3 regions of the Vibrio sp. AH4 genome follow, and region 2 is predicted to be linked to each of the others. Evidence: predicted binding sites of a transcription regulator. Region 2 holds the regulator's gene; each other region holds the start of a gene.
What was found. Region 2 encodes PurR, which represses purine synthesis genes. Its sites were predicted from a motif close to TNANGNAAACGTTTNCNTNA; they were not measured.
Positions count from the first base shown of each region.

Region 1 (3,282 bases), 1.7 Mb from region 2:
GTGCCGCGATCCAACACCAAATTAAATTCAACATATCGACCACGACGATAGAGTTGGAATTGGCGCTCACGCTCTGTAAAGGATGTGTTTTTACGTTTTTCGACAATCGGCACATAAGCTTGGGTATAACCTTCACCGACCGCCTGCATATAGGCGAAACATTGTTCGAATGGCCACTCATTCAGATCATCAAAAAACAATCCACCGATGCCGCGTGTTTCATTGCGGTGCGGTAAGTAGAAGTAGCGATCACACCATGCTTTATGCTGGTTATAGATGTCCGCACCAAAAGGTGCGCAGAGATTTTTTGCAGTGTGGTGCCAGAACTGACAATCCTCAACAAAGGGGTAAAACGGCGTAAGGTCAAAACCACCCCCAAACCACCAGATCGGGGCTTCGCCCTCTTTTTCAGCAATAAAAAAGCGCACATTGGCATGAGAAGTTGGGACATACGGATTTTTCGGATGCATGACCAAAGAAACGCCCATGGCTTCAAAACGACGACCTGCCAATTCTGGACGATGGGCCGTCGCAGAACCCGGCATCTGTTCACCAAACACATGGGAGAAATTCACACCGCCTTGTTCGAAAACGGCACCATCGCGCATCACTCGGGTACGGCCACCGCCCCCCAACTTTTCACCCGACTCACGTTGCCACGCATCTTCAATAAATTGCGCTTGGCCATCTGCGGCTTCCAATTGCTGGCAAATTTGATCTTGTAACTGCAGCAAAAAGCTCTTCACTGCTTGTTTATCTATGTTTGACTTCACGTTCTCTCCTGCGCAGGGTTATCCCTGTCTTAACACTTGTAAACTGCGTGCATCGCGAATTTCGCTCGGGCCACAACGGCCACTGGTTTCACCTTCCAACACGGTCTCAATTTGATTTCCTAACTGAGCCACCACTTCTTGCCGTGTGGTGCAAGCCGGTTGCCCACTCAAGTTGGCACTGGTTGACGTTAATGGTTTACCAAACGCCAAACACAATTGCTGCACTAATGGATGATTAGACACTCGCACCGCCACCGTATCAAACTGACCGCGCACCCAGCTTGGAGTATCAACACTTGCGGGCATCACCCAAGTTAAAGGAGCGGGCCAAGAAGCCAAAACTTGCAGCAATTGTTGTTCTGTCAGTTGGTCTTCATCAATGTAAGGGCGTAACTGCTCATAGTTTGCGGCAATCAAGATCACCCCTTTTTCAATCGGACGTTGCTTGATCGCGAGTAAACGCAGCATCGCAGCTTGGTTGTCCGGATCACAGCCTAAACCAAATACCCCTTCGGTCGGATAAGCGATCACACCGCCACGTTGCAGCACATCAACCGCTTGTTGCAGATTGCCCACTTTATTGACTCCTCTTTATTCCTCAATAGCAGTGTACAAATAGTATGGCGATTGACCAGTGATTCTCGCCACCAATAAAAAGCAAACGTTTGCTTGAGATAAGAATCCCCGTATAATGCGCCGCAATACGGGTTTACCCGACCAATTTAAACACTGAAGGAGTTTGAGATGACAGTCGGTATTATCATGGGTTCCAAATCAGACTGGCCAACCATGAAACACGCAGCAGAGATGCTTGACCAGTTTGGTGTCGCTTATGAAACCAAGGTGGTTTCGGCACATCGTACTCCTCATCTGCTGGCCGATTACGCCTCAAGCGCCAAAGAACGTGGTTTACAAGTGATCATCGCTGGGGCTGGCGGTGCGGCGCATCTGCCGGGAATGACGGCAGCGTTTACAAGCCTACCGGTTCTCGGAGTACCCGTTCAATCACGCGCTCTGTCTGGCCTCGACTCCTTATACTCAATTGTGCAGATGCCAAAAGGTATTGCGGTGGGTACTTTAGCGATTGGAGAAGCAGGTGCCGCGAATGCGGGATTACTTGCCGCGCAAATCATCGGCATTCACAACCCAGAAGTGATGAGCAAGGTAGAAGCCTTCCGCGCCAAGCAAACACAGTCCGTGTTAGACAATCCAAATCCAGCGGAGGAATAACGGATGCGTGTTTTAGTTCTGGGAGCTGGCCAGCTGGCGCGCATGATGTCTCTAGCCGGAGCACCATTGAATATTGAGACGATTGCGTTTGATGTCGGTAGCGAAAACATTGTACATCCCTTAACTCAAACCGTGCTCGGCCATGGATTGGGGCAAGCGATTGAGCAAGCGGACGTGATCACGGCTGAGTTTGAACACATTCCCCATCCGATCCTCGATCTCTGTGCTCGCAGCGGCAAGCTTTACCCAAGTGCTGAAGCGATCAAAGCCGGTGGCGATCGTCGATTAGAAAAAGCCTTATTAGATCGTGCCCAAGTGGCGAATGCTCGCTATGCAATTATTCGTAGCCGAGACGATCTGACCTTAGCCATCTCTGAGATTGGGTTGCCTATGGTGCTGAAAAGTGCACTCGGTGGCTATGACGGCAAAGGGCAATGGCGTTTAAAAGAACAAGCTCAGGTCGACAATATCTGGGGTGAGTTAGCACAGTATCTTGAAGCAAATCCAGAACAAGCGATTGTGGCAGAAGAATTTGTGGCTTTTGATCGCGAAGTATCACTAGTGGGTGCTCGCAACGTCGCAGGTGATATTGTGGTTTATCCTTTAGCAGAAAACGTCCATACCCAAGGCGTGCTAAGCCTGTCAACTGCGATTGATGCACCCGAACTGCAAACCCAAGCGGAAGCGATGTTTAAAGCGGTGGCTGAGCAGCTTAACTATGTCGGTGTATTAGCGCTGGAATTTTTTGAAGTGCAAGGCAAGTTACTGATCAATGAAATCGCACCACGAGTTCATAACTCCGGTCACTGGACTCAACAAGGCGCGGAAACCTGCCAATTCGAAAATCACTTACGCGCGGTATGTGGTTTGCCACTGGGTAGCACCAAACTGGTTCGTGAAACCGCAATGATCAATATCCTTGGTGAAGACCAACTCCCCTCTTCAGTATTGGCAATGGAAGGTTGCCATGTACACTGGTACGGTAAGGCCAAACGTCCAGGGCGAAAAATGGGACACATCAATGTGACCGCCGATTACAGTGGTGAGTTGCAACGTAAACTGTGCCAATTAGCGACCGTGTTAGATGAGAAGGCTTTTCCTGCCGTACACGCAGTAGCAAAGGAAATTCAGCCTTAATCCATACTTCACTAATGCAATAAAGCCGCGTCTAACGCGGCTTTAATTTTTATGCGATGGGCAAAAACCGAGGTTAACTGTCCTGAATATGCCCACACTGACGATTGGCGCACTGATAACGGATACCTGCCGCGCTCTTTTT
Region 1 is NZ_JALAIV010000001.1:928,212-931,493, forward strand. It holds gene hemF (oxygen-dependent coproporphyrinogen oxidase) at 1-773, opposite strand, end outside; gene MKA69_RS04415 (L-threonylcarbamoyladenylate synthase) at 792-1,349, opposite strand; gene purE (5-(carboxyamino)imidazole ribonucleotide mutase) at 1,518-2,003, shown strand; gene MKA69_RS04425 (5-(carboxyamino)imidazole ribonucleotide synthase) at 2,007-3,140, shown strand; gene MKA69_RS04430 (type I DNA topoisomerase) at 3,214-3,282, opposite strand, start outside.
Region 1: the regulator PurR is predicted to act here: its motif matches at 1,427-1,446, upstream of purE (5-(carboxyamino)imidazole ribonucleotide mutase).

Region 2 (3,282 bases):
ATGTCTAGCAAGACTAAATCAATGTCATTGAGCTCAAGTGCTTCTCTCATTTGTGCGCCACTTTCCGCTTCTGTTACTTGGTAACCTTCATTTTGAAAGTAACCGCTTAACTTACTACGGGTGACGAGGTCATCTTCAACCACAAGTACGTGATAACTCATAGTGCACCATTTTAAATAACGGGATTTATCGCTCACTCATTCTATTCACATTTGTTAATAATTCGAGGAATATCGTGAGAAACCCCACTTTTCCTTGATGCAACGCAAGCTTTATTTAACAGATTAACAACGTGTTCTTTTCTTTTCACAACTTGTCATATCTTGCATGATAGCTGTTCATTTTTATGGTTTAGACTAAGCGTCAATCGATTGGGAGTGCAAACATGATCCAAGAACTGAATATCCTCAATGAAAAACGCGCAGAAATTTACTGGTGGCTGTCGAGTCTCTTTTTTAAAGAGCTGACTGAACAAGATATCGCACACTATCACTCAGCTGAAATCCGTACTTTCTTAACCGGACTAGCCGATGAAGAAAGCTTAGCGACGGAAGTGAAACATTTGATTGATGCACTCAATCGCTTGCAAGATCGTCAAGATGCACAACTGGAACTTGCCGCTGATTTTTGTGATCTATTTTTAAAGTCCGATCGTGACTCAGCGCTACCCTATGCCTCTGTCTACACTGACAAAGGGTTACTCAATGGCAAACCGGCACAACTCATGCGTGAGTTACTGAGCCACTATAACGTGAATGTGGATCCGAACCTTAATGAGCCCGCCGACCATCTCGCGATTCAACTCGACTTTCTTGCGCATCTTGTTATCAGCAATAACCCGAATCAAGAAGGCTCTGACGTTAACTCCGCTCTCAAAGCACAATCTGATTTTATTGCTCAACACTTATTGAGTTGGTTATCCGTTTTTGTTGAACGTTGTACACAGTTTGACGCATTTGGTTTCTACTCGGCGGCGGCTCGACTAACGTTGGCTTTTTTACAACAAGATCAACGTTACATTGATGAGCTTCGCCAGAGTCTTTAATCACAACGTAGCGATTTTTAAGCTGCCCACTTTGCTGTTGCAAAAAGTCAGGGGCATAAACAAATCAATTGTGAAAGAACTTAAAGTTTGATGAATGAATTTCGTTGCGGTGGATACATTTGCAGTCTAAAATCCACCCGCAAACGATAAAAACGAATAAAAATGTAAACCGCTGTTTCTTGGCGGTTTTTGTATTTTTATTACTTTAGGCATAATGATTGAAGCGCTTTACGTACGGTATATGTGGTTCCTCGCCGCACAGAGTGTGAAGATTCGCTCAGTCTCGCCTTACTTCTGCTGATTTAATTAACCAATAACATTCGCTGGCATCAGCAGTCATCGACAGGAACACTCTATGGCTACGATTAAAGATGTAGCGCGCCTTGCTGGCGTGTCTACCACTACCGTTTCTCACGTTATCAACAAAACTCGCTTTGTGGCAGAAACCACCCAAGAGAAAGTGATGGAAGCGGTTAAGCAACTCAACTATGCACCGAGTGCGGTCGCACGTAGTTTGAAGTGCAACACTACACGCACTATTGGCATGCTAGTGACTCAATCAACAAACCTGTTTTTCTCTGAAGTGATCGATGGTGTGGAAAGCTACTGTTACCGTCAAGGCTACACCTTGATTCTGTGTAACACGGGCGGCATCTATGAAAAACAACGTGATTACATTCGCATGCTGGCCGAAAAACGTGTGGATGGCATTTTAGTCATGTGTTCAGACCTGACTCAAGAGCTGCAGGAAATGCTCGACGCTCACAAAGACATTCCAAAAGTGATCATGGATTGGGGTCCAGAAACGTCGCACGCTGATAAAATCATCGATAACTCAGAGGAAGGTGGCTATCTCGCGACCAAATATCTGACGGATCGTGGACACACAGACATTGCCTGTTTAAGTGGTCATTTTGTCAAAGCCGCTTGCCAAGAGCGTATTCAAGGTTTCCGCCGAGCGATGGCTGAAGCGCACTTACCCGTGAATGAAGATTGGATTCTAGAAGGTAATTTTGAGTGTGATACCGCAGTCCTTGCTGCCGACAAAATCATTGCTATGGATAAGCGTCCAACTGCCGTATTCTGCTTCAACGACACCATGGCATTAGGTCTTATGAGCCGTTTGCAACAAAAAGGAATTCGTGTTCCTGAAGAAATATCCGTGATTGGTTACGATAATATCGAACTGGCCGAATACTTCTCTCCACCACTGACCACCGTGCACCAACCTAAGCGTCGTGTGGGTAAAAATGCGTTCGAAATTCTTTTAGAGCGTATTAAAGATAAAGAACACGAGCGCCGAATTTTCGAGATGCATCCTGAGATCGTCGAACGCGACACTGTGAAAGACTTGACAAAATCCTAACTTTCTTGACAATTCACAGAGCCTATATTTGAAAGCTTGTCACATAAATATGACAAAACTAATGTAGAGCGAGTATTATTAACATGGCTCATTCTCACAATTGAAATATCAGTATGTGAGAATGACCCAAGTTTGGTTATTTTTTATCAGGAAAAATGTCACGCACAGGGCAAACCATTCGAAAGAGTGGGACGCAAAGCCTCCGGCCTAAACCAGAACATAGGTAGGTAGCGGGGTTACCGATGGCAAAAATGCATACACTATGTTGACTCATCATTGACACGGCAGTTGCATGATTTTGCTAATTTTCTCGGACCTGATTTGGTGGCGTATGTAACAATACTCCGAGACTAACAGCATGGATAAACCAGTATTAAAAGATTCAATGCGGCTCTTTGAGCAGCTAGGACGTGTGAAATCTCGTTCAATGTTTGGTGGCTTTGGTATTTTCGTCGACGAAACTATGTTTGCGCTTGTGGTTAACGATACGCTGCACATCCGTGCAGACGATGCCACAATCGAAAAGTTCAAACAGCAAGGTTATGAACCTTATGTTTATAAAAAACGTGGCTTTCCTGTCGTGACTAAGTACTACGCTCTACCTGATGATTGTTGGAGTAATCCAGCCTCTATCTTAAGTGAAGCTCGTATTGCGCTTGAGGTCGCTAAGACCGAACGTGAAACACAAGCACAAGCAAAGCCTGACCGTTTGAAAGATCTTCCCAACTTGCGTTTAGCAACGGAAAGAATGCTCAAGAAAGCCGGTATCGAAAGCGTCGAGTCTTTGCACTCTTTCGGTTCTGTTGAAGCATATAAAGCCATTCAACGTACCCATTCGGCAGAGGTTAGCCTTGAGCTGTTATGGGCTTTA
Region 2 is NZ_JALAIV010000001.1:2,650,877-2,654,158, forward strand. It holds gene torR (two-component system response regulator TorR) at 1-161, opposite strand, end outside; gene torD (molecular chaperone TorD) at 386-1,045, shown strand; gene purR (HTH-type transcriptional repressor PurR) at 1,401-2,411, shown strand; cyclic di-GMP riboswitch class I at 2,570-2,655, shown strand; gene MKA69_RS12170 (TfoX/Sxy family DNA transformation protein) at 2,770-3,282, shown strand, end outside.

Region 3 (3,282 bases), 2.4 Mb from region 2:
CAGTGTTTCTAATTCGGCGACTCGGCTTTCTGGCAGTGCCACCGTCACAAACGCTTCACGTGGAATAGCGTTACGCAGGCTACCGCCACGAAATTCGATTAAACGAAGTTCTAACTCCTTGGCATGTCCCGCTAAGAAGCGTGCCATCAGTTTGTTCGCGTTACCGCGGCCAGTGTGAATATCACAACCCGAATGGCCGCCTTTCAAGCCTTTCAAGGTCAGTTGACGACCCACATAGCCAGCAGGAACTGCTTCACGTTCAATAGGGAAAGCAAACTCGGCATTCACGCCACCAGCGCAACCCATGTAAACTTCGCCCTCTTGCTCAGAGTCGGTATTGAGCAGAATGTCGCCCTCCAGCCAACCCTCTTTGAGGCCAAAAGCGCCGGTCATGCCCGCTTCTTCATCAATAGTCAGCAGAACTTCAATTGGACCATGTTGGATCTCTTTGGAGGCCAGTACTGCTAGGCAAGAAGCCATGCCGATACCATTATCCGCGCCAAGCGTAGTGCCCTGAGCGGTAACCCATTCACCATCAATATAAGGCTGGATCGGATCTTTGGTGAAATCATGCACTGTGTCTTCATTTTTTTGCGGCACCATATCAATGTGTGCTTGAAGTACCACACCTTTACGATTTTCCATGCCTGGTGTCGCTGGCTTTTTAATAAAGACGTTGCCTGTTTCATCACGACGTACAGCGAAACCTTGTTCCTTTGCCCAACCAATGATGTATTGAGCTAACGCCTCTTCATGTTTTGAAGGGTGTGGAATGGAACAGATGGTCGCAAAAAAAGGCCAAATAGGATTTGACGATAACTTACTGATTTCGGTTTGGAACTCAGACACAGATGACTCCTTACTGTAGGTTTTCCCATTTATTCTCTTAGCCAAGTTCGTTCATGGTAGAGAATTTACCTATAACAGGTGGGTACTTTCGCTGCACAGCATATCACCGAGCTAGGCGGTGGTGTAGGTCAAAAAGTGCTAGGAATGTGGGTTTTACGTTTTTGGTATTATGCCGCTGAACAGCGCAAAGCCTCTTGGTTGGCTAATGCAATGCATCGCTATGCACTTTTGGTGTAATTTAACTTTATAAAACTGTAATTTAATTACTTCATTATGCTGATGGAGATCAAATAAAATGATTTTTGTGATTTTAATCACCATTTTTATTGTAATTAAATTTCTTAGTGGTATATTTGTGTACAACTTCGCTAGCGAAGAAAAAACGCTCAAAGGATGAGTCCGATTTATCGCCTCCATGGAACCGAGAAATCAAGTAAACAGTTTTTGATTTTAATGGTGATAGTTATGAATAAAGGTTTATCGTCTGTAATGTTCTGGAATCAACACGCTGTGTATACCGGTAACTTTGCATACCCTCGTAGCTTCGGCTACTAATACGCAAATTTTTTGCGTCTCGAACAAGTTTTGTTCACCCCTAAATTAGAATTTATTGGCAACCAAATTTGGTTGATATGATTCACCGCCATCTCAGTTGAGGTGGCGTTTTTTTTGCGCTATACAGAGATAACTGTCGATGTTGATCGCAACATTTTGTTTGTGAAGCTCAATTTTCCTTCCTAGCCCTCGGCCTTTTCCTCGTTTGCTTAGAAAACCAGCGTGCAGTCAGAATTGTGTCTGGAATTTGTTATTTGATAACTCTATAATCGCCGCCAATCGTTTACGCAACCGTTTACTTTTTATCTTTAAAGGATTCGAACATGCTGGAAAAGCTTTTTAAACTCAGTGAATATCGCACTAACGTGCGTACTGAGATCCTCGCTGGGGTCACCACTTTCCTGACCATGGCTTACATTATTTTTGTTAACCCAGCGATTTTGTCGGATGCTGGCATGGATCGCGGAGCTGTGTTTGTCGCGACCTGTTTGGCTGCAGCGATTGGCTGTTTTATCATGGGTTTTATCGCCAACTATCCGATCGCCCAAGCACCAGGTATGGGGCTTAACGCCTTCTTTACTTACGGTGTGGTTCTGGGCATGGGGCATACATGGCAAGTGGCACTGGCCGCTGTGTTTTGCTCTGGTGTGCTGTTTATCCTACTCAGCCTGTTCAAAATTCGTGAATGGATCATCAATTCGATTCCGCATTCTTTACGTACCGGCATCTCAGCGGGTATTGGCTTATTTTTGGCTTTCATCGCATTAAAAAATGCGGGTATCGTCGTCGATAACCCAGCGACACTGGTTTCACTCGGTGCGATCACCTCATTGCATGCGGTATTGGGCGCGGTAGGTTTCTTCCTGACGATTGGCTTGGTATACCGTGGCGTAAAAGGTGCGGTGATGATTGCCATTTTAGCGGTGACAGGCCTTGGCTTAGTTTTCGGTGATGTACAGTGGGGCGGTGTGATGTCAGCGCCACCAAGCATTGCGCCGACGTTCTTGCAACTGGATTTCTCTTCAGTCTTTGAATTGGGGATGATTTCAGTGGTGTTTGCTTTCCTATTTGTTGACTTGTTTGATACCGCAGGCACTTTGGTGGGCGTAGCGACAAAAGCAGATTTGATTGAAAAAGATGGCAAAATTCCTCGCCTAAATCGCGCACTGTTAGCGGATTCTACCGCGACTTCCGTTGGGGCATTGCTGGGTACTTCAAATACTACCTCGTACATCGAAAGTGTTTCCGGTGTCGCGGTAGGTGGACGTACGGGGTTAACCGCTGTGGTGGTTGGCATTTTGTTCCTTCTTGCATTATTCTTCTCGCCACTAGCGGGTATGATCCCAGCTTATGCAACAGCGGGTGCACTTTTCTATGTAGCTATTCTGATGATGTCAGGTTTAGTGAGCATTGATTGGCGTGACCTGACTGAAGCGGCACCCACTGTTGTCACCTGTTTGATGATGCCTCTGACATTCTCAATTGCCGAAGGTATCTCACTGGGTTTCATTGCTTATGCGGCGATCAAACTCTTCAGTGGTAAAGGACGCAGCGTCTCCCTCAGTGTATGGGTGATGGCAGCCATTTTTGTCATCAAATACATTTTGGCAGCGTAAGAGAAGAAATTATAAAAATTCAATTTAGGTTTATCACATGAGCAAAAAATTCGTTATCACCTGGGACAATATGCAGCATTACTGCCGTGAACTTGCACAGCGTCAAATGCCTGCAGAACAATGGAAAGGTATCTTGGGTGTCAGCCGTGGTGGCTTAGTTCCAGCTGCAATTCTCGCTCGTGAATTGGGTATTCGTTATGTAGATACTGTGTGTATCTCTAGCTATGACCATGATCACCAGCGTGATATGACAGTATTAAAA
Region 3 is NZ_JALAIV010000001.1:287,973-291,254, reverse strand. It holds gene MKA69_RS01505 (aminoacyl-histidine dipeptidase) at 1-849, opposite strand, end outside; gene MKA69_RS01500 (hypothetical protein) at 928-1,086, shown strand; gene MKA69_RS01495 (NCS2 family permease) at 1,728-3,020, shown strand; gene gpt (xanthine phosphoribosyltransferase) at 3,058-3,282, shown strand, end outside.
Region 3: the regulator PurR is predicted to act here: its motif matches at 1,688-1,707, upstream of MKA69_RS01495 (NCS2 family permease).